Planctopirus limnophila DSM 3776: one gene and its partner. The protein of the gene in region 2 binds, or shares a complex with, the protein of the main gene of each other region. Links are inferred from orthologs where the notes say so. Each region holds a gene or a part of one and is shown on either strand. Other genes may lie near its edges.

The links.
Region 1: the proteins of trxA (region 2) and PLIM_RS09825 are in contact, whole or in part, in an NMR structure (PDB 2IPA), measured with the Bacillus subtilis proteins. The link is inferred for Planctopirus limnophila DSM 3776 from one-to-one orthologs.

The regions. Positions count from the first base shown.
Region 1 is NC_014148.1:2,467,663-2,483,196, forward strand. The notes cover bases 5,652-8,623. They hold PLIM_RS09825 (arsenate reductase ArsC), read left to right. Parts: upstream 5,652-6,915; coding sequence 6,916-7,332; downstream 7,333-8,623. Other genes in these bases: PLIM_RS09815 (ArsR/SmtB family transcription factor), read left to right, coding at 5,871-6,206; PLIM_RS09820 (MIP/aquaporin family protein), read left to right, coding at 6,203-6,919; earP (elongation factor P maturation arginine rhamnosyltransferase EarP), read left to right, coding at 7,419-8,623. Also shown: PLIM_RS09790 (DUF1501 domain-containing protein), read right to left, coding at 1-302; PLIM_RS09795 (PSD1 and planctomycete cytochrome C domain-containing protein), read right to left, coding at 392-3,160; PLIM_RS22745 (transthyretin-like family protein), read right to left, coding at 3,239-3,703; PLIM_RS09805 (DUF1559 domain-containing protein), read right to left, coding at 3,762-4,739; PLIM_RS09810 (BON domain-containing protein), read right to left, coding at 4,780-5,094; more of earP, read left to right, coding at 8,624-8,651; PLIM_RS09835 (elongation factor P), read left to right, coding at 8,704-9,273; PLIM_RS09840 (rhodanese-like domain-containing protein), read right to left, coding at 9,444-9,845; PLIM_RS09845 (hypothetical protein), read right to left, coding at 9,878-10,486; PLIM_RS09850 (macro domain-containing protein), read left to right, coding at 10,678-11,163; PLIM_RS09855 (DUF5690 family protein), read left to right, coding at 11,381-12,697; PLIM_RS09860 (zinc-binding dehydrogenase), read left to right, coding at 12,740-13,903; PLIM_RS09865 (terpene cyclase/mutase family protein), read right to left, coding at 13,955-15,534. UniProt on the Bacillus subtilis protein: Catalyzes the reduction of arsenate [As(V)] to arsenite [As(III)]. In vitro, can dephosphorylate para-nitrophenyl phosphate (pNPP).
Region 2 is NC_014148.1:307,229-322,561, reverse strand. Bases 6,491-9,261 are described here. They hold trxA (thioredoxin), read right to left. Parts: upstream 8,156-9,261; coding sequence 7,826-8,155; downstream 6,491-7,825. Other genes in these bases: PLIM_RS01230 (hypothetical protein), read left to right, coding at 8,695-9,261; PLIM_RS01240 (hypothetical protein), read left to right, coding at 7,406-7,666; truD (tRNA pseudouridine(13) synthase TruD), read left to right, coding at 6,491-7,258. In the rest of the region: PLIM_RS01290 (secondary thiamine-phosphate synthase enzyme YjbQ), read left to right, coding at 234-656; PLIM_RS01285 (hypothetical protein), read left to right, coding at 670-1,056; PLIM_RS01280 (pentapeptide repeat-containing protein), read left to right, coding at 1,053-1,436; PLIM_RS23950 (hypothetical protein), read left to right, coding at 1,543-1,743; PLIM_RS01270 (PQQ-binding-like beta-propeller repeat protein), read left to right, coding at 2,203-3,495; PLIM_RS01265 (hypothetical protein), read right to left, coding at 3,837-4,109; PLIM_RS01260 (ClpP family protease), read left to right, coding at 4,358-5,041; sulfur carrier protein ThiS, read right to left, coding at 5,058-5,294; def (peptide deformylase), read right to left, coding at 5,282-5,872; more of truD, read left to right, coding at 6,092-6,490; more of PLIM_RS01230, read left to right, coding at 9,262-10,629; PLIM_RS01225 (M16 family metallopeptidase), read left to right, coding at 10,870-13,701; PLIM_RS01220 (tetratricopeptide repeat protein), read right to left, coding at 13,922-14,245; rpmA (50S ribosomal protein L27), read right to left, coding at 14,911-15,174. UniProt on the Bacillus subtilis protein: Participates in various redox reactions through the reversible oxidation of its active center dithiol to a disulfide and catalyzes dithiol-disulfide exchange reactions.

The DNA of each region.
Region 1 (15,534 bases), 2.2 Mb from region 2 along the record:
CGCGCCTGGAGTTCTGGTTTGTATTCCCAGGTATCCATCTGGGAGATCGCGCCCTGCATGAAGAGGAAAATTACCCGCTTGGCTTTGGCGGGAAAATGTGGCTTTCGAGGTGCCAGATGCCCTGGAGGCAAAGCCGGCGCAACCTCCTCACTGCGTGCCTTGCTGGCCAACAGTGCCGACATGGCCAGATAGCCAAAACCAGCACTGGCCGACTTGAGCAACTGACGGCGGTCAGGCAGAAAGCGACCCAGTGGCTGACCATTGTGATCGGCATTTCCCCGTGGAATGGATCGGAAGCTCATGAAATTCATCCTTGCAAAAATCAGGCACTACGTATTTTTTCGAGCATTGAACAAGAGATAGACTCTGTCACCTCTTTGCATCAATCAGACTATTTGAGATAACGAAAATCACCCGAGGCATAGAGAGCCTGAATGAATGAACCCCAGGCTGCGGTCCGGGAATCTCGAATCGAGATCTTCTTCAGGGCAACCGGAAGATCGTTTTGCTCCATCTCATCGGCATTCGCGAGTGCCAACGCACTATTTGTAGCCCCAGAAGGATTGTTTCCCGAAGCAGCCGACGTCTCTTCAGGCTTACTGGAGGCAGCCGCAATCAATCGATTTGTTGAAAGCGATTCAGATGACCCAGCAGTGTTTGATGCCAGATAGATACTGGCTTCTTTCTCATACACAGATAAATAGTCAACGATTGTGTTAACTTCAGTTACCGAGGGATCTCGTCCAAGAATCTGGCGATACGCATGAACGATGCGGGATCGATCGTCGTGATCTTCACCATCAAGCAAGGATTGTGCCAGCCGAACACTGTGTTGCCGCACAAAAGGGTCGTTCAGGAGGTAGAGCGACTGGGTAGCAACAGTTGTTTGGTCTCGGGCGCCAGTCACCATCCCTTGCTCAGCAAAGTCAAACACTTCTAACGCTCTGGGGAGAATCCCCCTGACGAGTGGAAGATAAACACTGCGGAGAGTTGAGTTCTCGGCCGCCACTTGAAGATTGCGGGCCTCCGGGCCGTTGTTCCGAATTTCGATCACCTTCAACTCAGCAGCGGGAGACCTCTCGGGACGAGAAGTATCAAGAGACTGAGTTGTGGCCAGAATACTGTCGCGAATCTCCTCGGCAGTCAGGCGGCGAGGAGTGTGCCTCCAGATCCAGCGATTCGCAGGGTCGATCTGCTGATATGCAGCGACATTTTCCGTACTGAGTCGATAGGTTTTTGTGAGAACAATCTTGCGGATCAGTTTCTTCAGCGAGGCTCCATTTTGAATGAAATCCTGAGCGAGAAAATCGAGGAGTTCCGGATGAGAGGGGGTATCACCCGTCAGACCGAAGTTATCGACTGTCGAGACGATTCCTCGACCAAATAGATGATGCCAGACACGATTCACTATCACCCGGTGAGTAATGGCATTCTGCGGTGCAGTTAACCATTGAGCGAGCTCGGCCCGGCCACTTTGCCCAGCGGTAATCTGTGGCTGACCTTCCCAAGTCGCCAGTTTCAAGAATCCACGGGGGACAACCGGCCCGAGTTGCTCAGCCTCTCCCCGCAGGCGAAGTTCTGTGTCTGAAATCTGCTTACTGTCACGGGCACCAAGAGTCACTTCGCCTAAATGAGCTGGATCAGTGAGGAGGTTTAACTCGGCTTGAAGACGGTTCCATTTCTGGCGAGCCATCTGCTGCCTGGGACGGCCATTCGGGCCTTTCTCCTGGCCTTCGGGTGTCCCACGGAGTCTTTCAAATTCCTCACGCGCTTCGGCAACTGCCTGCTGAGCTTTCTCAACTTTTTGATGCTGCTCAGGATCAGGTTCAGATTTGGTTTGTGAAATCACCAGCAATGCCGCAGTGTCGTAATAATCCAGACCTCCACCACCCATCTTATTTCGGACACCAGCCAGAATATCAGTACTCGTGAAAATTCCTGCCAGTGCGTAGTACTCACGCTGCGAAACCGGATCAAATTTATGATCATGGCAACGTGCACAACTGACAGTGACTCCCAGGACTGAACGGGTCACGGTGTCAATCGCTTCGTCAACATTGTCCATGACGAAACGAACCTTAAACCTCTGGTTTACATCTTTGACACCCAGTGCCAGGAAGCCCGTAGCCACAAGGTTTTCGATGCGTTCACTTTCGGAAGAGTAGGGGAGCAGGTCACCCGCGACCTGTTCAGCGATAAATCGATCAAAGGGCTTATCTTTATTAAACGCATCAATAACGTAGTTACGATACTTGTAGGCTTGAGGGTAGGGAATATTACGAGCAGACCCTGTGGACTCGCCAAAACGACTGACATCCAGCCAGTGGCGACCCCATTTCTCTCCAAATGCAGGAGAAGCGAGAAATCCGTCGACAAGTTGAGCATAATTTTCAGTCGATGGGTTTGCTTCAAAAGCTCGCAATTGCTCGTCGCCGGGAGGTAATCCCGTGAGATCAAAGGCGACTCGCCTCAATAGGGAGGCAGGGTCAGCATCACTCACAGGGGAAAGGTTGTGATCATTCAACTTTGCCAGCACAAACTGATCAATGGGGTCAGTGGCCCAGTTCGAATCTTGTATGACAGGTGGGGTCACAGCTTTCAATGGCTGCCAAGCCCAATGGCTGGCCAAAAGCTCCTGATAATCACTACTCCCTTTGCCGATCTCATGTGAAACTTCCACACGAGGCCAGGGAGCACCGCGACGAATCCAGTCTTCAAGAATCTGGATCTTCTCGTCAGGCAGTTTTTCTTCAGGAGGCATCTTCAGCTTGCCAGTGTATCGAACAGCCTGAACTAACAGGCTTTCTTCAGGCTGATGTGGAACAACTGCAGAACCTCGATTACCACCGTTACGCAATCCCTGATAATCATCGACGCGCAAACCACCAGCAGCTTTGTTGTCAGCGGAATGACATGTGTAACAATGCGCCACGAGGATTGGCCGAACCTTCTTCTCAAAGAATTCAAAATCGGCTGGAAGCTGTGAATCTTGTAGAGATCCTGAAACCACAACAGATCGAGTGTTCAGCGAGTTTTGCGCTGAGACGACCTGCCTGGACTCTTCGGCAGTTGCGGGTGTCTTGACCTGCGCTTGAAGGTGCTCACCAGATGCGGCCATCCCCACAGCCAGGACCGTCAGGCATTTCGTAAAAAAACTCATGGTTCAGTACTTTTTGGAAGACGAAGGGTTGATGGCCATTGCCAAGGCATTCAGCTGCAAGAATCACATAAGTATGACTTAACGAATAGCGACCTGTTTTGTTCGACGATTCGCGTTTCTATTGAACGGTTCCAGCTCCACATTAAAAATGTGTTCACTTTCCAGACCGGGAACGTTGACTTTAATCTCAGATTTCTTGCTGTATTTATCTGGCAAACGAAATTGCGGAGGCGTATCACTCCCGGACTCAGGATCTATATAGAGCTTGACTTGATGCTGCCCGGGAGCAGCACCGTAGCGATCGCGCGTAAAACGAAGACGGAAATTGCCGTTCTGGTCTGTATACCCCACTGATGAAGCGGTTTTTGAATCGAGTGGCTGATATTCGACACTCACCCCAGCCACCGGTTTACCAGCCGACATCACTTTTCCATGGACCTCACTCAGGGCAGGCCCGGAATTGAAGCAACCGGGAAGAAATGACGCTCCGCAGACCACACCTATCACCGACCAGATGGGTGGTAGTTTTGAAGAAACTCTCATTGGCGATAATACCTTCTATCAAGAACCCTACCTACGAATTTACTGATGACAACTATCATTAATATTCACCTAATGCTGATCCATCATTACGAATTGCCAGCCGCTGGTACGTTCCTAGCAAGGTACGAGGATTCCCGACGACTTCTGGCGTATTATCGAAGTAGATCGCATCACTCACGAATTGCACCCGGCCGTCACCGAAGAGGAAATGGGCACCACCGATATGAGCACTATGAAATCCACGGCCAGCCGTTGTCTGTCCGGGTGCATTTGGTAGATTCAACTTCCAGTTGGCAAGTCCCTGAGTTTGCCTCAAGCCCACATCAGCATTGCCTGTATAGTTTCGAACGCCAATCCAGATTGCTGAAAGATTGTCCCAGTTACGTTCACCGACAATAAATGTGTTACTCGCACCGTCGGTATAATCAGTTAAGCGAACTTTGCTTCCTGGCCAGAAAGTCCCAAATGGATCTGCCTGATTAAGCACCCAATCGTCGGCGTGCACCCAGCGGGTCCCGTGAACACCGACATAACTGGCTGTCGCTGCGGCAGTATCTCCATAGGCGGCATTGGTGAAACCGCGCTGATCATTCAGTTGAGGCGCAGTATCCGAAGGGCAGCGGTACCCAGGAACCACAGCCTGCACCTGATTTCGAGTGCTCGCATTCAGTAGCAATTCAACGAGTTCCCGATTACCGATATTCAATTGATTGTAAAGAGTGGACTGATCAATCTGAGGGAGAATCAAAGCTGCCCAGGAATAACCCGTGGCTCGATTCGCGGTCGTGAGATTGATGCGATACCCCGCATCCGGCTGCCTTGATGAAAAGACATTCCCAGGCGGAAAAGTGTTATGCAAGTCGTGATAATTGTGAAGTGCCAGACCAATCTGCTTGAGATTATTGCGGCATTGTGTCCGGCGTGCAGCTTCTCTCGCCTGTTGCACAGCAGGGAGCAATAAAGCGATCAGGACAGCAATAATTGCTATCACAACAAGCAATTCGATCAGCGTAAATCCTTGCTTCTTAAAACTCATGATCAACCCTTTGTGAATATCTATGTTCTCAATTTGATCGTTAGGAATTCGAAGTGACATGCCGTGCAATGCGGTTGAGGCTGCGAAGAGTTCGAGAAATTGAGGGATTGACCTGAAGTTCATCTGCAACATCGAGTTGGAACACACTTCGACGAGCGACTTGTACGGCCAGCGCTTTCTCGAAATAGCTGTCTACGGTCCCCGTCAGGACAAGCACACCGTTACTGATATGAATCTGAATGAAGCGAAATGTGTCAGGCTCTTGAATGAAGAGCCTTTCGTAGAGCTGTCTTTCCGTCGTTGTTTCAGAAGGCGAAACAGAATTGGCGATATCGGAATTATTAAAGGCAACCATAATATCTTTCTGTGGCGTTACGCCGTGTTTACTTTTGAATATACAGACACAGATTGGGGCTAGCTGTTCCCAATCTAAATAAGCGACTCAACCAGCGAGGATACATGCTTTTGCTGCCCTCGGAGGCGAGCGACATCACGTGGAGGAGGGACTGAGCTGCCTCCCATCGGCAGTCATCATTGGCCAACCGATGGACTGGCCTGGCATTCAAAAATAAGCCAAATAACGACCAGGTGATTCTTCGCAAGAGACAGCCTGTAATGGACAGCCTGTCAGGCCTATTTGATACGCCGTTCACCATCCATGGGCACCAATTTCAACCCGGGATCACGACGTGAAATTCTGAACTAACAACAACAAACGGAGCGCATGCCAATGGAACACAGCTCAACGTGCTTGAAGCCAGGATTACGAGAAACGACCAGAGCTTCCGCAATGCGACTGCAGAATGCCTTTCGAGATTTTCGGAACGAATCCATGAGAGACTCCTCAAGTCTCAGACACGATGGAAGGGGAGATTCAGCGAGATAAACACCCTTGAGCCGTGTGGCCCAACAGATCTATCACTCACTGAGTGGTAGTTAGTATCGGGACGTTTTCGAAAAATGTCAACTCAAATTCCGAAAAAACTGCAGTTCAGCCCAAAAGACCACTTTCCATCAAAAGCTGATGAGACCAAGCGAGACTCGGAATGCCTTTGTTCTGCGTGATTTCCTATGATCTGATTTCGCCCACTTGACCTGAGGTAAAATCCATGGCTACATTGCCATGCAACCATGAATAACGAGCAGCGAATCAAATACGAAGCCCGGGCAAAGATCGCGAAGGCGCTGGCGCATCCAGCCAGATTGTTCATGCTCGACTGGATGCATGATCGCGAATGTTCCGTCTCCGAACTCACCGCTGAACTGGGACTTGATCAATCGACGGTTTCCAAACATCTGGCTGTGCTGCGCGAAGCAGGAGTAGTCTCAGCACGTAAAGCCGGAACCACGTCCTTCTACCGGGTCAGCTGTGGTTGTCTCGATGGGTTCTTCACCTGCCTGGAAAACGTTCTCAAATGTGATATCACGAAGCGTCAACAAAGCCTCGCTGAGGACCCAACCTCATGAGTACACGAAGCTATGTTGCTGAAGCGATCGGTACTTTCACCCTCGTATTTGCCGGAGCAGGGGCGATCGTTGTTAACGATCTCAGTGGCGGTGTTATTACCCATCCCGGAATTGCTTTAACTTTCGGCCTGGTGGTCATGGCCATGATTTACGCCCTGGGCGATATCTCAGGAGCCCACCTGAATCCCGCTGTAACACTGGGTTTCTGGCTTGCACGGCGACTGCCAGCACGCCAATTGGCACCTTATATCGCCAGCCAGATACTGGGTGCTGTCACTGCAGCCAGCCTGTTACGAATGCTCTTCATGTACCACCCCACTTTGGGGGCAACGTTGCCGGTCTATTTCTGGTGGCAGGCTTTGATTCTCGAAATCATTCTTACCGCCATATTAATGTTTGTCATTTTGTGTGTCTCCACGGGGGCTCGCGAAAAAGGTGTGATGGCAGGAGCAGCCATTGGTGCTGTCGTCGCTTTTGCAGCCATGTTCGGCGGCCCGATCTCAGGGGCTTCGATGAATCCGGCACGCTCATTCGGGCCAGCCGTTATCAGCGGAAATCTCGCCTCATTGTGGATCTACATCCTGGCACCATGCATCGGATCAGCGTTCGCTGTCTTGAGTTTTCAGCAACTCCACCAGGAAATTCCGATACCTGCCAATCCACAAGACGAACTCCAGCTCAATAACCCTACGACAGACAGGCTCGAATCATGAAACGCGTACTCATTCTTTGCACGGGAAACTCCTGCCGCTCGCAAATGGCCGAAGGTTTATGGAACACTCTGGGCCAGCCTACGTGGGAAGCGGTCTCGGCAGGCTCACGTCCTGCCGGCTACGTTCATCCGCTGGCCGTGCGAGCCATGGGAGAACTGGGGATCGATATTTCGAACCTCGTGAGTAAGTCGGTCGCACCGTATCAGAATGAAAACTTCGACCTGGTGGTCACGGTGTGCGATAACGCCAAAGAGGCATGCCCTGTATTCCCAGGAGCGAAACTCACGCTGCATTGGCCATTTGCAGACCCGGCCCACGCCGAAGGAAACGACGAGGAAAAGATGGTCATGTTCCGCCGTGTGCGTGATGAAATCCGTGATACCATCAGTGGCTATCTCAAAACTGTCTCTTGACAGGTTTTTAGCGATTGTTTTCCCAGTCAAGTGCTGAAAAACTCTCGACTAATATTTTTTGATACGCTGAAAGAGCACGCTCTATCGTGGCAGATCACTGGGATATCTTCTGTCGGGTGATTGACAATTATGGTGATATTGGTGTGTGCTGGCGTTTGGCTCGGCAGTTGCATCATGAACTGGGAATTCGCGTCCGGCTCTGGATCGATCAACTCGATGTGTTGACTCACCTGTGCCCACAAGTCCGAATGAACCTCGGCTGTCAGCAGGTGGATGGTATCGAAATCTGTCAATGGGAGACTTGTTCAGAAGAGACTCAGCCCGCTCGAGTGGTCATTGAAGCTTTTGCCTGTGAGATTCCCGGCTGTTACCAAAGATCACTCCTGTCACTGCATGAGTCACAGCCAAATCCTCCAGTGGTATGGATCAATCTGGAATATCTCAGTGCCGAGAATTGGGTTTCTGAATGCCATGGGCTGGCGACTCCGGGTTCTTCGACCAGCCTGAGGAAGCATTTCTTCTTCCCGGGTTTCACGACAGAAACGGGGGGGCTGCTTAAGGAAGCTGGTCTCAGGGGGCAGGTTCGTCGCTACCAGCAGAAGTTCACATCTCAAAGTTCTCAGGCGACGCCAGACCTGTGGGCTCGACTAGTTGGGAAAACGGGGGAAAACCAACTTCCTGACTCTCAGAAAATGCCCGGTGAACTGCGAGTTTCTTTATTCTGTTATCAGAATCCGTGGATTCCCAGACTTCTCGATTACTGGTCATCCCGAAGTGCTCCCACGAGTTTGTTTGTCACCCACGGGTTAGCGACCAATCAGGTTGCCAAATGGTGTGGCTATTCACTCAAAGCGGGCGATCGACGGCAAATTGGTGCTCTTGAGCTTTTGATTTTGCCCTTTCTGCCACCCCCGGCTTACGACGAACTGCTTTGGAGCTGTGATTTCAATTTTGTGCGGGGGGAAGACTCTTTTGTTCGTGCTCAATGGGCGAATCGACCTCTGATCTGGCAGATTTATCCGCAGGAAGATGCTGCTCACCATAAGAAGCTCGAAGCCTTTCTGAGCCTGTATTTGAGGGGTTTTTCCAATGTTGAGGCAGTTTCTGAGTTCTGGCGTCTTTGGAATCACATTCCGCCGGATCGTTCCTGGGCACATACCAGCGGCATCGAAGACGCCTGGGAAAAACTGCTTCATTTTCGACAAGAATGGAATCGACACAGCGAGGAATGGGCCGACCGGCTTGACCGTAAGAGCAATCTCGCAAACAATCTGGAAATGTTCGTAAGAAAAATCCGTGAGGAAACTTCAAGCTCTTGAGAGCCTGGGTTCCTCCCCATCAGACTGTGACCATCTTCCAGGAAATTGTTTCATGAGTGTTAAGCTGGCAGGCGACCTGCAGTCGGGCAATGTGGTGATCGTCGAAGGAAATCCCCTTGTTGTTTTGAAAGCCCAGTACAACAAGTCAGGTCGCAACGCTGCCGTTGTCAAACTGCGGATGAAGAACCTGTTGACAGGTCGCGTCTCAGAAACGGTCGTCAAAGCCGACGAAAAAATGGAACAGATCATTCTCGACAAGAAAGAATGTACCTATTCCTACTCAGCTCCACCGGTTCACGTGTTCGTTGACGGCGATTACAACCAGTACGAGATCGATGCCGAAACGATGGCTGATGTTGAAAAATACCTCATGCCGGAAATGACAGATGTCGTCGAAGTGACATTCTACGAAAGTAAGCCAATTTCTGTGGTCTTCCCGAAGGTCATCATTCGCGAAGTTGAATACACCGAACCTGTGACCCGCGGTGATACCTCAGGAAAGATTACCAAGGCAGCGGTCCTTAAGCACTCAAAGTACGAGCTTCAGGTTTCGGCCTTCGTAGAAATTGGCGACAAGATTGAAATTGATACGGAGACCGGCGAGTTCCGCCGCCGCTGCTAATCGAAACATCTCGCAGGAGGACCGTTTTGTTCGGTGTCATGACTGCGTGTTTTGATAAAGCGGGATTCGGCCTGTCGGCGAAAAGCAAAAAACTCGATCTGCCATGGCAGGTCGAGTTTTTTTGTGGATGGATGGTTCTGAGTCATTCTTGAGTGAACCGCCATTCAAATTTACTTGGCGACAGGGAAGCCTTCTTTGACAAGGTCTTTGTAACCTTTCTGAAGTGGCCTGACATCGTAGCCATAATCCTTCAGCACTCCAGCGGCTCCGAGCGATCGGGCACCCACCGCGCAGTGAGTATAAATGATCTGATTTTTGGGCAATATTTTCTCGACGTCTGCCTGCGTCATCCCTTTCTGCAGTTTACGAAAGGGAACCAGCAAGGCTCCTTCGACATGTCCACGATCCCATTCCGCCTGATCACGCACATCGACCAGCAGGGCTTTCTTTTCCTGAACCTGCTGTTTGACCACATCGAGTGAATCGGTCGTGTAATCGGCGCCCTGCGCGTGGCCAAAGCCAGCAAAGACCAAGGCAACAATGACCAGAGAGTTCCTGACCACCAGATTCATAAAGACTTACCTTTCGCTACGAACCAAAAAACTCACGAAGCCACCTCAGACGAAGTGGATTCCTCCAATCCAGCAGACCGGCGACCAATGCCCAGCAGCCAGACCAAGCCCATCAGCAGCTTGAGAGTCACACCCACCACATAAAGCAGTGTGAGAAATGCCCAGAAACCTCCAAAAAAGACGCTGAACTTCCAATTGGCTGGTAAGAAAAGCCACTTCGAATCTGTCTCTTTGTGGTTGATGAAATTCTCGACCTGCGTTTTGGCTCCCTCAATACTGACCGGAGAAACCGAGATCGAAAAGGAACTTTGTCCTTCACCGACAAACGTGAGTGTTCCTTCGCCGTCAATCTGGCCCCGCCCCTGATTGTGTCGACGCCGCTCTTCAGCGGTTCTTTCCCGTGCAGCCCGCACCCTGGTTTCGACAGCCAGCAAAGGATCAATGACGGCTGAGCGAAAGGGGATCACAAAGAGCAGACACGTCGATGCCTGCGCGACTGGTCGTCCTTCCCGGTTCTCCAGCATGACGTATGAAACAGGTGCGATCATCGTGATCACCGTCGGTACAATCACAAACCCGATGACTCCAATCAGATGACTGATCCAATTTCCTTGATTACCTGCAGCTTGTTTGGACATCATTACGAATCCCGCACTTCTGAGGTTCCCCTCAGATCAAAAACGACAGTTCATGAACTCTTCGCCAGCATGACTCAAAAATGCCTGCAGATCGAGTGAGAATTCAAGGCCTTGATCGGCGGAGTCTTCGAATACCCAGTTGGCAGTGAGTTCTCTCTGCTGGTTTATCACAATTTAAGAGCCGAAGTGAACTCATGGCTGCACCCACGGTCGAACTCGTCTCGGGAGATCTCCTTAAACAACCGGTGGATGTGATTGTCAATTCCTGGAATCGAAACTTCATTCCCTGGTGGCTGCTTTTACCCCAAGGTGTTTCAGGTGCGATCAAACGTCATGCCGGGACAGCCCCATTCCGTGAGCTCAGCCGAGCTGGAATCATGCCCCTGGGCTCTGCAGTCTTAACGTCGGCTGGGCGTCTGCACTTTCGAGGCATTATTCATGTCGCGGGGATCAACCTGTGCTGGCTGGCGAGTGAGTATTCCATCCGCCAATCGACTCGTAATGCCGTACAACTCGCGGAACAGCAGGGCTTTTCCTCGATGGCCATCCCTCTGATAGGTGCCGGTTCGGGAGGTTTTCCTGCCGAAAAAGCTCGCCACCTGATTCTCGACGAGCTGACAAAACTCAACTTGAAGAGCCCCCTCCTGGTGAAAGTGGTGACATTCGCTGTTGAAAAATAACGAAACTTGCCACTCCAATCCGGGGGAGGAGCATCCATCAGATTTTGAAAGCGCATTCTTCGACAGGTCTCTTCGACATCCCGTTTCCCTAAAAGAAAACAAGTTGATTGTTAAGAAACAATGAGAATCGTTATTTTACTGTGGTTGTCCACATCAAAGCGTGGGTAGAGTTTCATCCATCCCATGAACTTTAACCACAGCTTTGAACGAAATTCTTGTGTCATACGCTGCTTTTCCACCGCGAACCTCACGAAGTCCCTGGCAGGAATTCTTCTGGGGTCTCTGGACTGTCGTGGCTGCCTTTGGTTGTTACTTTTCCATGTATGCCTTTCGCAAACCATTCACTGCCGGGAGTTTCAATGAGCCGCTGTTGGCTCAGATGGACTTCAAAAGCGTGCTGATCATCTCGCAAGTCTTTGGCTACATGCTCTCCAAGTTCATTGGCATTAAAGTGATTGCTGAAACCCCGCCACATCGCCGGGTGCTGGGCATTCTGATTCTCATCGCTCTCGCACAACTGAGTCTGATTGGCTTTGGATTAACACCACGCCCGTGGAATCTGGTCTTCATGTTTTTCAATGGCCTGCCATTGGGTATGGTCTTTGGATTAGTGCTTGGCTGCCTGGAGGGTCGTCGTTCGAGTGAAGCTCTCACAGCCGGTCTTTGTGCCAGTTTTATCCTCGCTGGGGGAGTCATGAAGTCTGTGGGAACCTGGCTACTCACGGATGTCGGCATGAGTGAAGACTGGATGCCCGCAACGGCCGGGGGGTTGTTTATGCTTCCCCTGGGAATCTGTCTGGTGATGCTCGCTCTGGTTCCTCCACCATCGATCGAAGATATCGCTGCACGAACCGAGCGGAGCACCATGAATGGGAATGAACGCTGGACGTTTTTCAGCCGCTATGCACCGGGTCTATTGCCCATTATTGTGTTCTATCTGCTGGTCACGATTCTGCGGAGCCTGCGTGATGACTTTCAGCCGGAAATCTGGAAAACATTGGGGAGCACATTCACATCCTCGACGTTTACCAAGTCTGAGACTCTCGTGACGCTGGGAGTGATCGCTGTGAATGGAACAGCCGTATTGATCCGCAATAATCGGCTGGCGTTTTTTACAGCCTTAGGAACCTGCGGCGTCGGCCTGGGTCTTCTCGCGGGCTCTCTGATTGGACATCACCTTGACCTGATGAACGATTTCACTTTCATCGTCCTCCTGGGACTGGGACTTTATCTCCCCTATGTGGCCTTTCATACCACCGTTTTTGAACGCCTGATTGCCATGACTCGCGATAAAGGGACCGTCGGATTCCTGATGTATGTTGTCGATGCCATCGGGTATCTGGGCTTTGTCGGGATTGTTCTCCTGAAAAACTATATCTCGCGAAGCACGAACGTTGTAGAACTACTCATCATTTCCAGTTGGGCGAGTGTAATTGTTTCAACAATTGCCCTGGTGATCAGTTGGGTTTACTTCTCGAAGGTTCAGCCTCGTCAACCAGAATTGACCGAACTCGAAGTCCGCATCTCCCGTTGATGATGGCCGGAACTTCTTTGTCACTCTTCGGATGTACGAATCATGCAAGCGACAACATCCAGTTCTTCTCGAGATAGCAGTGGTCGCATGGAACGATTGCGGCTGAGTGAAGCATTTCTCCCCACAGCCTGCACTGCTGCCGTCTTCTCTGGTGAGACGCACCATCTTGAACTGAATCAGATACCGCTTCCCATGTTGAGTGCCGGGGAAATTCTGGTAAAGGTCACGGCGTGCACACTTTGCGGGAGTGATCTCCATAGCGTAGAAGGTCGTCGCAAAGTTCCTGTGCCGACAATTCTGGGGCACGAGATTGTGGGGCAGATTGCGGCGATCGGCGGAGACTTTACTCCCGCTGATCTCGCCAACGCCCCACTCCATGTGGGAGATCTCGTGACCTGGGCCGTCGTGGCCAACTGCGGCAAATGCTTCTATTGCGAACGCGATCTTCCCCAGAAGTGCCTGAATTCGGTCAAGTATGGTCACGAAGCGTTTCGTCCCGGGCGAGAACTTCTGGGAGGGTTGGCCGAATACTGCCTGCTGGTCCCCGGGACGGCAATTATCAAATTGCCACCCCATTTGCCCACATCGGTGGCCTGTCCAGCCAGTTGTGCGACCTCGACAATTGCCGCAGTTCTTGAAGCGGCTCAACCGCTTAAGGGCCGCAGTATTTGCATTCTGGGAGCCGGGATGCTGGGATTGACGGCCTGTGCGATGTCCAGATCGCTGGGCGCCACCCATGTCATTTGCGTTGATCCTCAACCTTATCGACGAGAGTTAGCCTTGAAGTTCGGTGCAACCCACACTTCAGATTCGATGCAACTGGCAGAGACTCTCCGTTCGGCTGGTCTTCTTCATGGGGTTGATGCCGTTGCTGAACTCTCTGGGAACAATGCCGCCTTTGAAAGTGTCTGGCCTCTCGTGCGACTGGGCGGCACGATTGTTCTGGCGGGTTCCGTCTTCCCATCACCTGCGATTGGTATGGCACTCGAACAGCTTGTCCGTCGTCAGATTACCATGCGGGGTGTCCACAACTATGGCCCGAGGCATTTGCGAACTGCTATCGAATTTCTGGCCAGCGAACACCAGAATTACCCCTTCGAGTCGCTGGTCAAGCAGTGGTTTCCTCTGGAACAAATCAGTGAAGCCATGACGGCAGGTAAAGAACCCTCGGCAATCCGCATCGGGATCACCATGACTCAGAAGTAGGCTCACGAGGTTACTTGAGGCATCTGAAGCAGCATCAGCTGACTGGCTGACTCATCCTGCAAAATTTACTCTTCCACCAGCTCTGGCAAAACGCCCCAGTGCCATGAGTGGGAAGTAGAGGGGGTAATAGTGGTATCGCAGGTAGAAGACCCTGGGAAAGCCTGTCCCCGTAAATTCTTCTTCGTCCCATGTGCCATTATGTTTCTGAGTTTTCAGCAGGAATTCCACGCCCCGCTGGCATTCAATCGAGTTCTGCTCACCGGCTGCAATCAAACCCAGTACAGCCCATGCCGTTTGTGAGGCAGTCGGTGTGCCTTGTCCCCTGAGGGTCGGATTATCATAAGTGGCGGGAGTTTCACCCCAGCCACCACAGGCCTGCTGCTTGCTCTTGAGCCAACCCGCCGCACGTACTAAGCGAGGATCATGGGCGGAAATACCAATGGCAGTCAGTCCCACCAGAACTTGCCATGTGCCGTAGATGTAGTTAACGCCCCAGCGACCATACCAGGCATGATCGTCCTCCTGATCATTCCAGATGAACTCCAGCGCTCTTTGCACAGATGGATCATTGAAACTGATCCCCACGGCTGCATACGCTTCGAGGACGCGAGCCGAAATATCGGCATTCGTCTCATCAAGCATGGCGTTATGGTCAGCGAAAGGAACTTTTGTCAGTAGTTCCTTGTTGATATCCGAATCGAAAGCTCCCCATCCACCATCTTTGGACTGAAGTGCCTTAAGCCACTGCACACCGCGCCCCATGGCTTCTAAGACTGGCCGATGATTTTCCAGTTGCTTGAGTGCCTGTACGCGAGAGGTACTTTCTGCACTCCAACCGGTCTGGACAGGAAGAACTCCATGGGAAATCGCTAACGGCGTCGCCTCTTCTGGTAATGTGGAAGCCAGAGCAATCAGCACCATCGCGGTATCATCAACATCGGGATAAAACTCATTATTGAACTCGAAATACCATCCGGAGACAGGGGTCTCGGGATGCGCTTTCGACCAGTCACCGGCATGGCGGACTTCTTTACTCAGCAGCCAGTTCCGGGCTTTAGATAGTGCAGGATGATCTGGCTCGACTCCCGACTCCCTCAAGGCAATGATCGAAATTGCAGTATCCCATACGGGAGACAAGCAAGGCTGCAGGCGTAACGCATCCTGCTCGCGGAGCATCAGTCGATTCAATTCGTCCCGCTGTTTTTGAACCATTGGATGCTGATCGTCAAACCCGGCACACTTAAGCCCGATCAACGTCCAGACGATCGGAGGAAAGATCGCTCCCAATCCATCGCTCATCTCCTGCCGATCCAGGATCCACTGCACACATTTGCGGACTGCACGCGACCGCAAAGGTTTGATTCCATAACTTTCGATGGACTTCAGGCATTGATCGACGCGAAAGAAAAATCGACTCCAGTTCATCCAGCCGTTGGAGTTCGACTCATGATTCACACCGCGAATAAACCGGGGCAACTGCTTCTCAGGAGAGGCATACAACTCCTCGATGGTGATCTGATGGCCGTCCGCGTCGTTCAATTCCACTGCGGGTTGAAAGGCCCAAAGCAAGCTCAGTGGGACGACAATCGTCCGCGACCATGCTGACATTTGTGAAAGATTGATCGGGAACC
Region 2 (15,333 bases):
GAACAGAACGGCTTTTCCTCTGGGCGGCTTCGCGAAAATTTCGCGAAGTTGCGGCGTTTGGCGAGTTCTGGAACGATGGATTCCCTCAGTCCCCATCACCACTTCCTCACGTAATGGATCGACCGATCATTCGTGGGAGATTTTGATAATGTAGAAGTGATGCGCAAGATTTCCGTTCCAAAGAGCTGGAAAAACTCCAGCCTGTTTCTCAGGTGTAAGGAACAATTCGTTCGATGAAATCCCACACGGAATACCTGACCTTCAACCTCCCGGCTCGCATGGCGTTTGAGAACATCACGCCGAAGATCGAGGCCATTGTGCGGGCCAGCGGCGTGCAGGAAGGGCTGGTGCTGGTCAACGCGATGCACATTACCGCCAGCGTGTTCATTAATGATGATGAGCCGGGTCTGCACAGCGACTACAAAAAGTGGCTCGAAAATCTCGCACCCTTCGACGCTTCACCTCAGCGTTACGCTCACAATCGCACCGGTGAAGACAACGCCGACGCTCACATGAAGCGGCAGATCATGGGCCGGGAAGTGGTGGTGGCGATTACCAAAGGCCAACTCGACTTCGGACCGTGGGAACAGATTTTTTATGGCGAGTTCGACGGACGTAGGGATAAGCGGGTGCTGGTGAAAGTGATTGGGGAGTGAGGTGAGTCTTTAAATGAAGATCGATTGGCTTGCAGCTAGTTTGGTGTCTAAGGGGCGACTCGTTCGTCCTCCGCTTAATCCATCTAAACTTACCAGCGAGCACTTGCCGGATATCTGTCTTCGGATGCACCTGATCCTCGATTCGATTGAGTTCACACGATGTGAAGGGCGATTGATAAATCTAGAGGTTTTCGAGCCAATCGACAAACTTTATTCAGACCTGCTCCACAAGACTACAAACCATTTGGGCGACTGGATGGACTGCATTGAGAGGTTTGGCGATTACTACGAACTGTCAGGGAGGGACGTGATTGAAGTGTCGCCCCGTTCCGTGAGCGATCAGTCTTACATGTTCGAGCAACTGAGTATTGATCTTGTAGATGGATTAACCCGCAAATGAACGATGACATCGACGGTGAAGAACTACTCAGGAGATACTCGAACGGGGAACGAGTATTTGTGGGAGTCTGCCTCGCGGATGGTTCAGTGCTGGAGGGTGCAAATCTACAAGGAACGACCTTTCAGGATGGGTTCTTCAGTGATATCGATGCCAGACGAACAAATCTTCAAGGGGTGACGTTTCGCAACATGAACCTCAAATGCACTGACTTCAGAGGAGCGGATTTGACAGACGCCGTTTTCGAGAACGTCCTGATAGAACATGCAGCATTCAAGGGGGCAGTTGTAACGAACACAGTATTCACGGGGATGATGTTCCACGGCCAAGAGATCAAGGGCTTTCGACCTGATGAATGGGACTGGGATGACTCACCTGCCTAAAGTGGAGATTTGTATGCGATCAGTTTTCGACGAATCTGCTCTTCTAAAAGTCCTTCAACGATGCCGTGACATAGTGGCCCAGTCGGAGGACTCAGACTGGTCGTGCATGGATGCTAAGGACATCCTTGAACGTCTCGATCACTCAATTCGACGATTGGAGCAATCCTTGACGGTCAAGATTGATGAATTGAGGTTTCTGTTTGTGGTAACTGGCCCGTTACAGGAAACTTCCATGAGCAACGGCTGGGCCGATGAGTTCCTCGTACTGGCGGAACGCTTTGATGAGATCATCGGAGAGTCCTCATAACAGGTTCGGCAGCCTGACTTGGCCCCATGGAAAGAACGAAGGTGTTTCACGATTTGTTGATGGTGCCGCCTGAGCTTGCCAGTGCGAGTCCTGAACCGAAGGTCGTTCCGGGCCTCGCAGACTTTAATGCCTGATCTTGGCGAAACGCGTATAGCTGGATCGGTGAAGACAATCCCGACGCTCACATGAAGCGGCAGATCATGGGCCGGGAAGTCGAAAAAGGTGCGATTCACTGGAATTCGCCCGCAGCAGGTGCTTGAAACCTGTGTCGATTCTTCACAACATGAAGAAGTTTTCATGTTGTTTTTGCACCTGACACTCGAACCTCTTGCAGCAACAGCTCGCATTGACGCGAAAGATTCGAGTATCCCCGCCTGTGCATCTGCCAGTGTTTAAGTTGATCGATACTCAGATTTAGACGTTCCATTGTTGATCGAGTGCCTGCCCATGGTTTGTCTCTTGACTGCCCGCCTTCGCTTGTCCGCCAGTTTCTCTTCCCGCTCTTTGTGCCAGTTTCTAGGTGTGGCCAGTCTGCTGGTCATGCTGAGTGTCTCTTTCTCAAAGACCAGGGTGCTGGCAGCGGATTGGCCGCAGTTCCGTGGTCCTTCGGGCGAAGGCCTGAGTTCCGAAACGATGCTCCCCATCGAATGGAGCGAAGAGAAGAACATTCGCTGGAAAACCGAGATCCCTGGCCGTGGCTGGAGTTCCCCCGCACTGCGTGATGGCAAAATCTGGCTGACAACCGCCGTCGATGACGGCAAGCAGTTGCGGGCCATTTGCGTCGATGCCGCCCAGGGCCAGATTCTGCACGATGTCCTCGTTTTTGAACTCGACGATCCTGGTGCCATTCATTCCAAAAACTCGCATGCCTCACCCACGCCTTGGATTGAAGACAATCGCATCTATGTCCACTTTGGTGCTCATGGCACTGCTTGTCTCGACCCGTCCGGGAAGATCCTCTGGAAGACCAAACTCGAATACGATCACCGGCACGGGCCAGCGGCATCACCAGTGGTGGTCGATCAGTTGCTGATCATCAGTTGCGATGGCGACGACAAACAGTTCGTCGTGGCACTCGATAAACTGACCGGCAAGGAAGTCTGGCGTACCAGTCGCGAAGGGGCCATGGCCTATTGCACTCCGCTACTCATTCAAGTGCCGCTACCGGATGGCACAAAGCAGGCACAGGTCGTGTGCCCGGGCGGAGAATGGGTCATCGCCTATAACCCAAAAACTGGCGAAGAAATCTGGAAAGTGCGATACCCCAAAGGGTATTCCAATGTACCCCGGCCAGTCTATGCCCATGGTCTCGTCGTCGTTTCGTCGGGCTATAACACACCGGTTGTCTTTGCGATCGATCCCACAGGTCAAGGCGATATCACAGAAACACACGTGCGCTGGCAGATGAAAAAAGGAGCTCCACTCAATCCTTCGCCCGTCGTAGTGGGTGACGAAATCTACTTCATCAGTGACGGCGGCATTGCCAGTTGCGTTGATATGAAGACGGGGAAAGTTCACTGGCAGCAGCGGATCCCCGGGAACTACTCAGCCTCCTGGGTCTTTGCAGCCGGCAAGCTGTACATCACCAATGAAGCCGGTCTCACCACAGTCGTGAGACCGGGAACCGAGTTTGAAGTTCTCGCCGAGAACCCACTTCCAGGCCGCACGCTGGCCACTCTTGCACCAGTTGATCAATCGATCTACTTGCGAACCGATCATCATCTGTATCGGATTGAAGCACCCAAGCCATGACGAGTCGACAATTCACCAGTCACTGCTGACTACATCCGGTTGCTCGCACGACCGGGTGGCAGGGGTCGGATGTCTTCATCCGCCCCCTGGTCATCAATGTTCGCAAGCACGATTGCACCTGTAACGTCCCTTGCCATGATGATTGCCATGAACATTCAACGCCCTGTGACCTGGGGGCAAACGAGGACGTTTGACCCCAGCCACGCATCTCATGAGCACTTCAGCGAAGATGTGTGAAATAGACAGCAGCTTTGGGCAAGCATGTTTTATGCAGTCGTGAAATCGCTATAGCACACTGCGATTCGTATCAGGTGCGGATCAAGACAAACAGCATCTCATCACTACATCCGGTTGCTCGCACGGCAGACTGCGAAGAGTGCACCCCCGGCCAGAGCGGCAAAGATCCCAGCATCCAGCCAGCTGATGGTGGCCACTGGTCTGGCCACTGGAGCCGTAGGCTGAGCAGGCGCTGCAGGCTGGGCCCACGCTGCCGATGGCAAATCGCCCATCTCCGGGAATATGAGCACTGCCGTCCACAGAAATCCCGTACGGAATATCAACCGGGCACTTTTGGGTCGTTGGTTTGCCGGGTGAACAGTTCTTGAATTGGTCATGGCCCAACCTCACAAACTATCTGTGCAGATCTTCAAGTTTTTATTCAGCAACCAAATCGTATCGCGTGAGATCAGTGGATGCACTGGGGCAACACCTGATCGGAACAACTTTTCACTGCTCCACAGTGTATTCCTTCAGAGAATCAGCGACATATCAGCCGCAAAGCGATAAACTTTCGAGTCATTCCACTTCGCGTCAGCCAAGTCATCTGGCAAATTGCGGCTCCTCTCACGGATCTCAGGCAGAAATGACGAAATCGTCGAAGAAACCCTCTAAGCCCAGTCCATTTCGTCCTTTGCCGGCTTATCCCGGGCCCTCGATTTCATGGTCGCCCATTGTTCCCAACCCGGAATGGGAAATGACGATCGCGGGTGATCTCTTCGAACAGCAAACCGAACTGCTGGAAAAACTGGTCGAACTTCCCCGGCGGTCAGCAGGCCTCATTTACATCGACTCGTGCGGCGGGAATGCGTATGTGGGCCTGGCACTCGCTTCGATCATTCGCTTACGCGGTCTCCGGGCGGCGGCCGTGGTCACAGGGGAATGCAGTTCGGCAGCACTGATGCCCTTAGCGGCCTGCCGGGAACGCTATGTGACGCCCCATGCTTCGCTGCTGTTTCATCCCATTCGCTGGCAATCCGATGACCAGCTCAAGCTGGAAGAAGCCGTCGAATGGGCCCGACATTTCCGCTGGATGGAGTCGGATCAGGATCAGCTATTGGCTCGTTTGTTCAACTGCAGTGTCGAGTTGATTACCGAGTGGTCCCGACCAGGCCGCTTCCTTTCTGGAAGAGAACTGGCGGATGCAGGTCTGGCACATTTGCTCGATCTGTTTGACAGCCACGACTTGTGGCAGCAGATCGAAAAACACCGATTCGAGCAGGCTCACAAAAAAGGCCCGGATCGACAGACAGAACTCGCCTGGGCGTAGTTCGTGGCGAAAACTTTCAACCCCCACCGACCAGTGTGACCACTTCGAGAACATCGCCCTCGGTGAGCCTCGTGGTGGCGTGCAGTTTCCGGGAAATGACTTGCCCGTTGAGTTCAATGGCCAGATAGCGAGGCTCCAGCTTGAGCACTTCAATGAGCTGTGTCAGGTTCATTTCCGCTGGCAGCGAACGTTCCTGCGAGTTGATTGTGACAACAATCTCTCCTGGCGACTGTTGAGCGTTCAATTGGGCCATGTTGCCAGCTTTCTTTTGAGCACGTCCATCGATTCGATTTCGCCAGCCGCCTGTCGCGCCAGAAAATCCTGCTCGAACTGATCGATCTCGACCTGACGCTCTTTTCGCGCGCGATCTGTCATGCGGTCGATGAACAGCATGCCATCGAGATGATCGGATTCATGCTGGACAGCTCGCACCGCCAGATCGTCTTCCTTCGCAGAAAGTGTCATCTCAAAGCAGTTCCCATCCAGATCGAACGCTTCGATAAGCACCTCACCAGCACGTTTCACCGGGCCATATAACCCTGGAAAACTCAAGCAGCCCTCTTCACCTTCGCATGAGCTTTTGCGATTGAGAATGACCGGATTGATAAAGACCACTTCCTCGTCTTTTTCAGCGGCATCACCGGTGAGGTTCAAAATGAAAAACTGCCTTGGAATGGCCACCTGATTCGAGGCCAGGCCAATCCCTTTGGCTGCATACATCAGTTCAAACATTTCGGCAATCGCTTTGCGAAGTTCGCTGTTGATTTCGGTCACAGGGGTGGACTTATGCCGGAGAGCCGGATGTCCATACTTCACAATTTCCAAAGCCATGTTCCGCATATCCGCTGAAGGTCTGCTGTACAGTCTTATTGGTCTCAATGCCAAAGACCCTTGTTCGGTCTCTCGATCATATTGGCATTGTCTTTGAGGGCTGCGAGATTTCTGGAAACCTCGTATTGTAATCGGAGTTTGTCTCGAATCGAAGCGAGGGGAGCATCAGGATGGCATCTCTCAGCGAATCTGTGGCAATCGTCCTCGAAAAGCGTTCCCATGACCGAACAGCCAGTCCCACTGCTTGCTCCCTCTGCCTGGCCGGAGCTGACCAGTCAAACGGCAGGGGTGGGCGGTGTCTGGAAACAATCCCCCGAAGATTTTCTTGTCGAAGAAATCCCGGCTTACCTTCCCTGCGGAGAAGGTGAGCATCTGTTTCTCTGGATCGAGAAGCGAAATCTTTCGAGTGAAATGCTAGTGGCACAGCTCTCGAAACAGCTCGCCGTTCCCCGCTCAGAAATTGGCATGGCGGGGTTGAAAGACAGGCAGGCCATTACCAGGCAATGGGTTTCTGTCCCCACCCGGGCTGAAAAGCTGGTACCAGCTGTTGAGAGCGATGATTTACAGGTGCTCGAAGCCAGACGACATCGCAACAAGCTCAAGACGGGCCACTTAAAAGGGAATCGTTTTGTCGCTATTTTGAGGGGCGTTGAACCCGATCTTTCCAAAATCGATGCCATTACCCGGCAACTGCAGGCTCAAGGCTGCCCAAATTACTTCGGCATGCAGCGATTTGGGCACCAGCACTCGACGTGGAAGCTGGGCTGGCAACTGCTGCTGGGCCAGATCTCGCCACAAGATATTCCCGCCCCCAGGCGAAAGTTTCTGCTCCGACTCGCTCTCTCTGCTGTCCAATCCGGGCTGTTTAACGAGGTGCTGGCTCAGCGACTGCGGGACGGGCTTTTCTCGACAGTTCTCTGCGGCGACCTGATGGAAATTCTCCCCGCTGGTGCGAAGTTTCTGGTCACAGATGCCGCTGCTGATCAGCCGCGCTTCGACTCGTGGGAAATCTCCACCACCGGACCCATTTTTGGTGTGCGCATGCGTTCGCCTGGGGGCGAAGTTCATGCTCGCGAACTGGCGATCCTGCAGAAGTTAGTATTGACGATCGAGCACTTTCAGAAATTCTCCTCGCTGATGGAAGGAACCCGGCGGCCCTTCCGATTCTTGCCTGCAGGCCTGACCTGCGAATTGTTGCCCGCCAACAGTTCAGATCACGAAACGCCTCGCGGTGACCTCCGCGTTTCCGTCGAACTCCCTGCTGGTGCCTATCTAACGGTTCTGCTGCACGAGTTTCAGAAGTCGCCCCTGGAAGCAGCGGAGTCTCCCGATTCTGCTGGCAATTCCGAGGATGCCGACGAGATCGCCTCACAATCGGCAGATTAAGTATTCTCTTCCGCAGTGCAGCCGAAATTGCTGATGAGGCATAGTGGCAGTGATCACAGATGGTGCTCACGACCGAAATGCGCTAAGGAGTGGTGGGTTCTGGCGTCGGGCACGAACCACGACGATCTGATAAGGAGCTGGCGAATTATGATGCGAGCCGCCTTCTTTGGGCTGGGCGCCTTTGTGGCTCTGACGGGCTACTCGTTTCTCGTTGTCGATAAATTCGTCATGAGCGGCGAGCACGAAGAGCGGGCCAAAGGCTTTCGAGGCATGCTCACCTCTCCAGAAACCATCCACGAACGCACCAAAGATGTCTTTGATCCCCCCGAGTGGAGTGCGTTCGTGCTGATGTCCGTCGGCTGTGTCACCATGCTCTATGCGGCGGCACTTCCCAAGCATGGTCATTAACCTGCGGTCCAAACATGGGCACTAAGCCTCTGGCCAAGCACGGGCATTAACTCTCAGGCACCACGATTCAGCGAGTGCGTCCCTGCAAATGCAAGAACGACCCGGCCAATAGCTGGCACGGGTCGTCTATGGATCTTTCAGTCAATACCGAGCAGTCAACTACATGTTGGTTGAGATCGATCCCGCCAGCTTGGCCTTCGGAACGACACCCACGAACTTATCGACAATAATCCCACCTTTGAACATCAGCACGGTCGGAATCGAGCTGATGCCGTGCATCGAAGGAATGCGGGGGTTTTCATCGGTGTTCAGCTTGCCGATTTTGACTTTGCCAGCGTATTCCGTGGCCAGTTCATCAATGGTTGGTGCCAGCATGCGGCAAGGACCGCACCACGGAGCCCAGAAGTCGACCAGAGTCAGCGTGCTGCTGTCGAGAACTTCGGACTGAAAGTTTGCATCGGTAATTTCGAGAACGTGATCGCCAGCCATGTGCATCTTCCTTTCAACTTGTCGGCCGGTCACTTCCTGCCAACATTTACACTCAACGGAATTGATTCATAAAAAGGGCCACCCAGCCCCTGTTGTTTCGATCAAAACTTTATCACTCAGGTGACGCCAAAAACTTTTACTCAGTTGTGGGCAATCACCTTCGGCATGAACTTCAAACTGGTGAATCAGTATCTCTCCCGCCTGATGGTCACTTCGCGTCACGAAACGACCCTTAAGCTGAAGTATAGGTTCACACAAGATACTGTCAATTCGCTGCTCCTGCTGCAACTGGAGAGACCTGCTGCCCCGTTTGCCTGATCAACAAAAACGCGAGCCACTACCGCCAAATCGTTTCTTCCCAGCAACCGATCGGTTCCATTCTGCAAATTCCCCATGCAATCTGCCTGGGGGATGATCCGATCGCTCCGCCCATCCTGTTATGATTATTCGATTCACAGCTCCAAAATCACAGATACTCAACGCATCCGATTGAGCAGGGCTCTCATCAGAAATACCCTACCAGCGAAGCAACCTTACGCATGACGATCGAATCTCATTCGCAGCGACGCCAGAAATCGACAGTCAAAGCCCAGAGTGGGCAAAATCTGCCAGAAGTCGATCTTCGGGAGCGGGTCGGTCTCATGATGGCATGGCTGATGTGCCTGCTGGCTTCAATTGCTGCTGGACTCGATTTTCTCGTCGATACCTGGCAACCCAATCTGGCACTGCTGCAAGCGGGCCTGTTGCTCATTCTGCCTTTCGTCCTGAATGTCAAAGGCTCCCAGACCAACAGCCCACTTTCGCCTGCTTCCACTCCGTCGATGTTCGCCAAATGGACTCCTCTCGAAAGGGTCTACCCCCTGTGGTTCAGCCAGACCATTCTCGCTCTCATCGCTCTCGCCATGATTGGCAGTTTCGGAACGCAGCTCCTGGGAACACCACCGTGCTATCACGACGAATACAGCTATCTCTTCGGTGCCCAAACCATTGCTGGCGGGCATTGGACAGCACCAGGGCCACCTGCATTCCCGGCACTGTTTGATCAGGTCCATGTCCTCAACGAAGGGACACCTCCCGATGGCCGGATGGCGAGCCGGTATTATCCGGGCACAAGCTTATGGATATGGCCCTGGGTGATGGTCGGTATTCCGATACTGGGGCATTGGCTGGCTCAAGTCTGGCTCGTGCTGGCAACCAACCTGATCGGACGCGAACTTGGGGCACCCCGGACGGGTTTTCTCGCCGCGCTGATGCTGGCACTTTCGCCGGGACTGGCCACTTTTGGCAACCTCTTGCTCTCCCATCATCCCACACTGGCAGGTCTGGCTCTGTTCTGGCTCATGATGTTACGCTGGCTCCGCACTCACCAGCCTCTCGATTCCCTGCTCGCAATAACGGGCCTCTCTTTTACCATGCTTTGCCGACCGGCCACGGCTTTTGCCATGGGCTTGCCATTTGCCATTCCCGTACTGGCCTGGCTCTTCCGTCGCTCCACCGAGAATTCGCCCTCATCAACACTGACTCGTAAAGCCAGTTCTCTTCTGGCCATGTTGATTCCCATCGTGGCAGGCTGGGGCATCATGCTGTCCTACAATCACGCTACCACGGGCTCCGCCTGGCAATCCCCATATCAGCTCTACACAGCCACCTACACGCCGCGGCATGTCTATGGTTTCAACAACGGAATTCGCGGCGATCAATCGAACAGTCCCAAGATCTGGAAGGCCTACGATCAATGGGCCGATAACCTCACGTGGCCATTGGCCCTGCAGAATCTCACCACAAGATTCTTCGGGAGCCTGCTCTGGACTTTCGACCCCCTCTTCGCCTGGGCCGCCTGTCTGCTCTACTGGTTCTGGTCACCTCCGGATTCGCGCTGGCGCTGGCTGATGGCGGGCATCCTCACCATTCACCTCGTGCATTTTCCTTACTGGTACCCGGGCATCATGGGGTGGCATTATGTCTTCGAATCGGCACCGCTTATCGCATTAGCCATGGCACAGATGGCCATCTCACTGGCAGATCGCTGGGCGAAGGAACAACGTCCCGTCGCCATCCATTGGCTGCTGGTCATGTGCATTATGGCCGGGCTGGGCGCAAACGCTTCCATTCCCGGTCTTTGGGACAGCCGACGGGCCTTGGCTTATGGTTCGATTGAGTATCCCAAAGTGCGAGTCTACCAGCAATTCGATGACTGGCTCACTCGCGCATTACCCGATGAACCAGTCCTGGTGCTGATCAAGCAGGATGCGGGAGAGATTGCCATTGATCATGTCACCAACGAACCTGGCTGGCAGGCGAAAGTGATTCGAGCTCGTTATCGGCCAGAAATCCTCGATCCGCAAAATAAAGCCGCCCTGGATGAACTGGCCGCAGCGTTCCCGGGCCGCAGCTTCTGGCTGGCCGACCCCAAAGAACGCTCGCTCCAGCAACTTCGCCAACCGGATATGAATCCCGCTCATGATGGGAAATAGGGTTCAGCGACACTCGGGATTGCCACAGGAATCATTATATTGACATTGTCACATTTATCAGGATTCGTTGGCGAAGCTCGGTTGGAGTGTTAGGATCATAAAGTGCTGAGGGATGTTCACTGGATGAGCAATCTCTGAACTGGCCCGGCCAATCACTCACGAGTTGAACTGCTCAGGCCGGCTTCCCTGCGATAAACACAATTCTAACAAATGGAGTGGAACCGGATGATCCGCAGGACGATGCGTCTCTTGAATCAAGTGACAGCACAGGCTGTTCTGGCCCCGGTGTTATCGACCCGGATGTTTTTAACCCGGAAGGGTCTGACCTCTCGACAATCTGTTTTATCTGGTGCTGCCCGCCTCTCCCTGCTGGCGATGGTCATTGTCAGCCAGATCATCTTCTGTTCCTCCAGTTCAAAAGCCGAAATGCCCATGAAAGTTACTGAGATCGAAGGGATCAGCGAATACAAACTCGAAAACGGCCTGCGCGTGCTCCTGTTTCCAGATCCTTCCAAACCCACTGTGACAGTCAACCTGACGGTCTTCGTCGGGTCGCGTCATGAAGGTTATGGCGAAGCCGGCATGGCTCACCTCCTCGAACACATGCTCTTCAAGGGGACACCAGATGTTCCCAGTGTCCCCAAAGCCCTGCAGGAACGCGGTGCCGACTTCAATGGCACGACCTGGCTCGACCGCACCAACTACTTTGAAACGCTCCCGGCCCAAGGCGACAACCTCGAGTTTGCCATTCGCCTCGAAGCCGATCGCATGATGAACAGCCATGTCAAAGGAGAAGACCTCACTTCCGAAATGACGGTCGTGCGTAACGAATTCGAACGTGGTGAAAACAGCCCTGCTTCCATCCTTGGTCAACGCATGATGGCTGCGGCCTTCGAATGGCACAACTACGGCAAATCAACCATTGGTAACCGGGCCGATATTGAACGAGTCCCGGTTGAACGTTTGAAATCGTTCTATCGCAAGTACTATCAGCCTGATAACGCCATGCTCGTCGTCGCGGGCCGCTTTGAACCCAAAGAAGCCTTGCGGATTATCGGCGAAACATTCGGCAAGCTTCCTCGGCCCACGCGCGTGCTCGATAACACTTACACCGAAGAACCTGCTCAAGATGGTGAGCGTCAGGTCGTTCTCCGCCGGGTGGGAGATGTCGCTGTCGTCGGTGCGGTTTATCACATTCCTTCCGGGGCTCACCCGGATTTCGTGGCCATCGACGTTCTCGAATCGATCCTTACCATGCAGCCCTCGGGTCGATTGTACAAAGCTCTGGTTCAAGGCAAGAAAGCCGCCAGTGTTTCCGGTGCCGCCTATGCCCTGCATGATCCCGGTGTGCTTCGATTTATGGCCGAAGTCGCCGCTGGTAACGATCCACAGGTCGTCCTCGATTCCATGCTCGATGTCCTCAATGAGACCGCATCAAAAGGCGTCACTCAGGAAGAGCTCGAACGCGCTCGCTTGCGTCTGCTCAAGCAGCGGGAAATGGGAGCTTCAGACTCTGCCGAGATTGCCATCGAACTGAGTGAGTGGGCCGCCCAGGGGGATTGGCGATTGTACTTCCTCTATCGTGATCGCCTCGAAGCCGTCACTGTCGAAGACGTCAACCGCGTGGCCAAGGCGTATCTCCAGCCATCCAATCGAACTGTGGGCCTGTATATTCCCACCGAAAAGCCCGAACGCACTTCGGTTCCTGCGACTCCCGAACTCGCCAAGATGATTGGGGATTACAAGGGCCGCGAAGAAACCTCCGTGGGCGAAGCGTTCGACGTCAGCCCGCTGGCGATCGAAGAGCGTACCCTTCGCACCAGGATTGATGGCGTCCAGGTTGCCATGCTCCCCAAAAAGACCCGTTCTTCAACTGTCGTCTTGCGATTAACCCTCCGCTATGGCAACGAAAAATCACTCTTTGGCCTCGCTAAGGCCTGCGAGTTTTTGCCCCCGATGATGCTCCGCGGCACCAAGTCACTCACCCGGCAGCAACTGCAGGATGCGCTCGACAAGAACTTTGCTTCACTCAGTGCTGGTGGCAATGCGGGCGAAGCGACGTTTGTCCTTGAGACCAAACGCCAGAATCTGGTGGCAGTCCTGGGCTTATTGAAGCAGGTTCTACGAGAGCCTGCGTTCCCGGAAAGTGAACTGGCTGTCATCAAGCAGCAGGTCAGAGCCAATCTCGAACAGGGTCTGACAGATCCTCAGACACTGGCTGTCAAAACGGTCTCAAAGGCTCTTTCGCCTTACCCTGCTGGCGATGTTCGCTCAGTTCCTACCGTGGAAGAAGAACTCAAACTCGTCGAAGCAATTGAAGTGGAAGGCCTCAAGCTGCTCTACAACGATTTTCTGAGTGCTCAAGTCGGCCAGATTGCGATTGTGGGCGACTTCGATCCAGCCGAAGTCGAGTCAACTCTCAAGGGAGTACTGGCCGATTGGAAGTCCGATCAGACGTACGAACGCATTAGCCGCACCGGGTCTGTTCCGATCACAGCCGAAGTGAAGCGGATTCAGATTCCCGATAAAGCCAATGCCTTCTACTTTGGTGGTGCCGTCATGCCGATGAGTGACGATCACCCCGATTACCCAGCCATGATTGTGGGCAATTATGTGCTCGGAGCTGGCGCACTTTCCTCGCGGCTGGGTGACCGCATTCGTCAAAAGGAAGGTCTCTCGTATGGGGTGGGCTCCGCCTTCCGGGCAGCCATGCTCGACCAGCGGGCCACGCTTTCCCTCTATGCCATTGCCAATCCGGCGAACATGGAAAAGGTGAATGCTGCGGTCAACGAAGAACTCGCCCGACTGCTGAAGGAAGGGGTCACGCAGCAGGAACTGGACGCCGCCAAGCAGGGCTATCTGCAAGCCCAGCAGGTTGGTCGTACAGAAGACCCCAAGATCGCCCGGCTGCTCGAAGAAAACCTTTACGCTGGCCGCACCATGCAGTATGTCGCCAAACTTGAAACAGCAATTGGCGACCTGACGACGGAAAAGGTTCTGGAAGCCGTCCGCAGGCACATCCATCCCAACCAGATCCTCACTGTGATCGCGGGAGATCTGGCCAAGGAGTAAGCCAGCCTCTCCTATTGGCTCAAGTCACAACGGTCCGGGCGTGGTCATCATGCCCGGATCGTTCTTGACTTCACGCTTTGGCAAGCTCGGCAATTCTCGAACAAGCGTGTCAACATACTGATGGAGATTGCGATTGAGATGAGATCATGCGACGTAGAGCGTGTTGTATGCTGAGTGCTAAGCAATCTACATGAATGCAGACTGATCGACGTCTGACAGCCTAATGCATTCCACTCGCCTGCATCATGCGCATGCGGGCCAGAGCTTCTTCGGCCTCGGCGATCCGTCCGCAGCGCTGACAGATGACTGACATCTGTGTGTACGAGAAACTGTCGTGAGGCTCCAACTCCGTCACCTTGCGGGCGTGAGCAATCGCTTCATCGTGGCGCCCCAGCTTCTGCAAAATAACAGCCAGTGCCGAGTAGGTCAGCACATGCTCGGGATACTCTACGAGAATGGCTTCCAGGCTCTTGGCAGCTCCATCCAGATCTCCCTGGTTCTTGAGCCGAATGGCAGCATCATAAGCATCATCAACGGCAGCCATGAGAATCTCCGAAAAGGACTGTGAGTGCAGGTCGTTGCAGAAGAATAGTTGCTAGTAGTGTAGCAGAACCACCAGCTCTCAACGACTCCTGGCAGCTTATGCGTCTCCCAGAAGATAACGGCACGGTGTTGGTTGCGAAACATGCTTTCCTAGAGCTGCTGTCTTTTACACACAACTGTTATCCAAGGGTGGCACGTCCCTGGAGGCTTTGCGGAAGGGCGTGGTCTTTACCGGGGTGGCTAGGGTCGGATGTCTTCAACCGCCCCCAGTAACAGAGCGATCCCAGCAAAGATGCATCCGAGCCATGCTTTCATGACTTTCAAGCATGTTCGCCATCAGCAATCGTCCAATGACCTGGGGGCAAACGAGGACGTTTGACCCCAGCCACCCAGTCTCCAGCCTCATCTCAAATCAATACGCAAGCAAAGTTGTGTGTAATAGACAGCTCGGAGCCGCAAGCATGTCACGCACAGTCCCAGAATTTCATCGAAAGCGTGCTCGTTACGCGATTGAGTATTGGTCAATTGAACATGGGCAGAAATGGCAAGGCCCAGCCAGCAACTAGAGTCACTGCTCGAGCAGTTCTCTCCATGCTGACTGGGCCTCAATGTACAGGCAATGCCCTGCATCGCCGAGATGATCAGACGGCAGGGGTTGATAGTCGACTAGCTGGCGACAGCCACTTCCACAGGCTTGATGTTCACACGTCGTCCTTCTTGGTCGAAGAACACTGTGCCTTCAACAAGGGAGAACAGGGTGTGATCACGGCCCATGCCGACGTTTTTGCCGGCATGCCAGCGAGTACCCCGCTGACGGATCAGAATATTTCCAGCCAGAACCAGCTGGCCGCCAAACTTCTTCACACCCAGTCGCTTGGCATTCGAATCGCGACCGTTACGGCTGGATCCTTGGCCTTTCTTATGTGCCATGACAATTCATCCTCATTCGTGCGAGATGCAGACTCAGGGCCAATTTGCCCCGAACTGCAGGTTGTTGTTGAAATCTGCAAAGCGAACACATAGTTTCGTCGCCAGAGAGAGAAAATGCAACTTCGCAAGAACAGATTGCAAATTCTTTCTGCATAACAG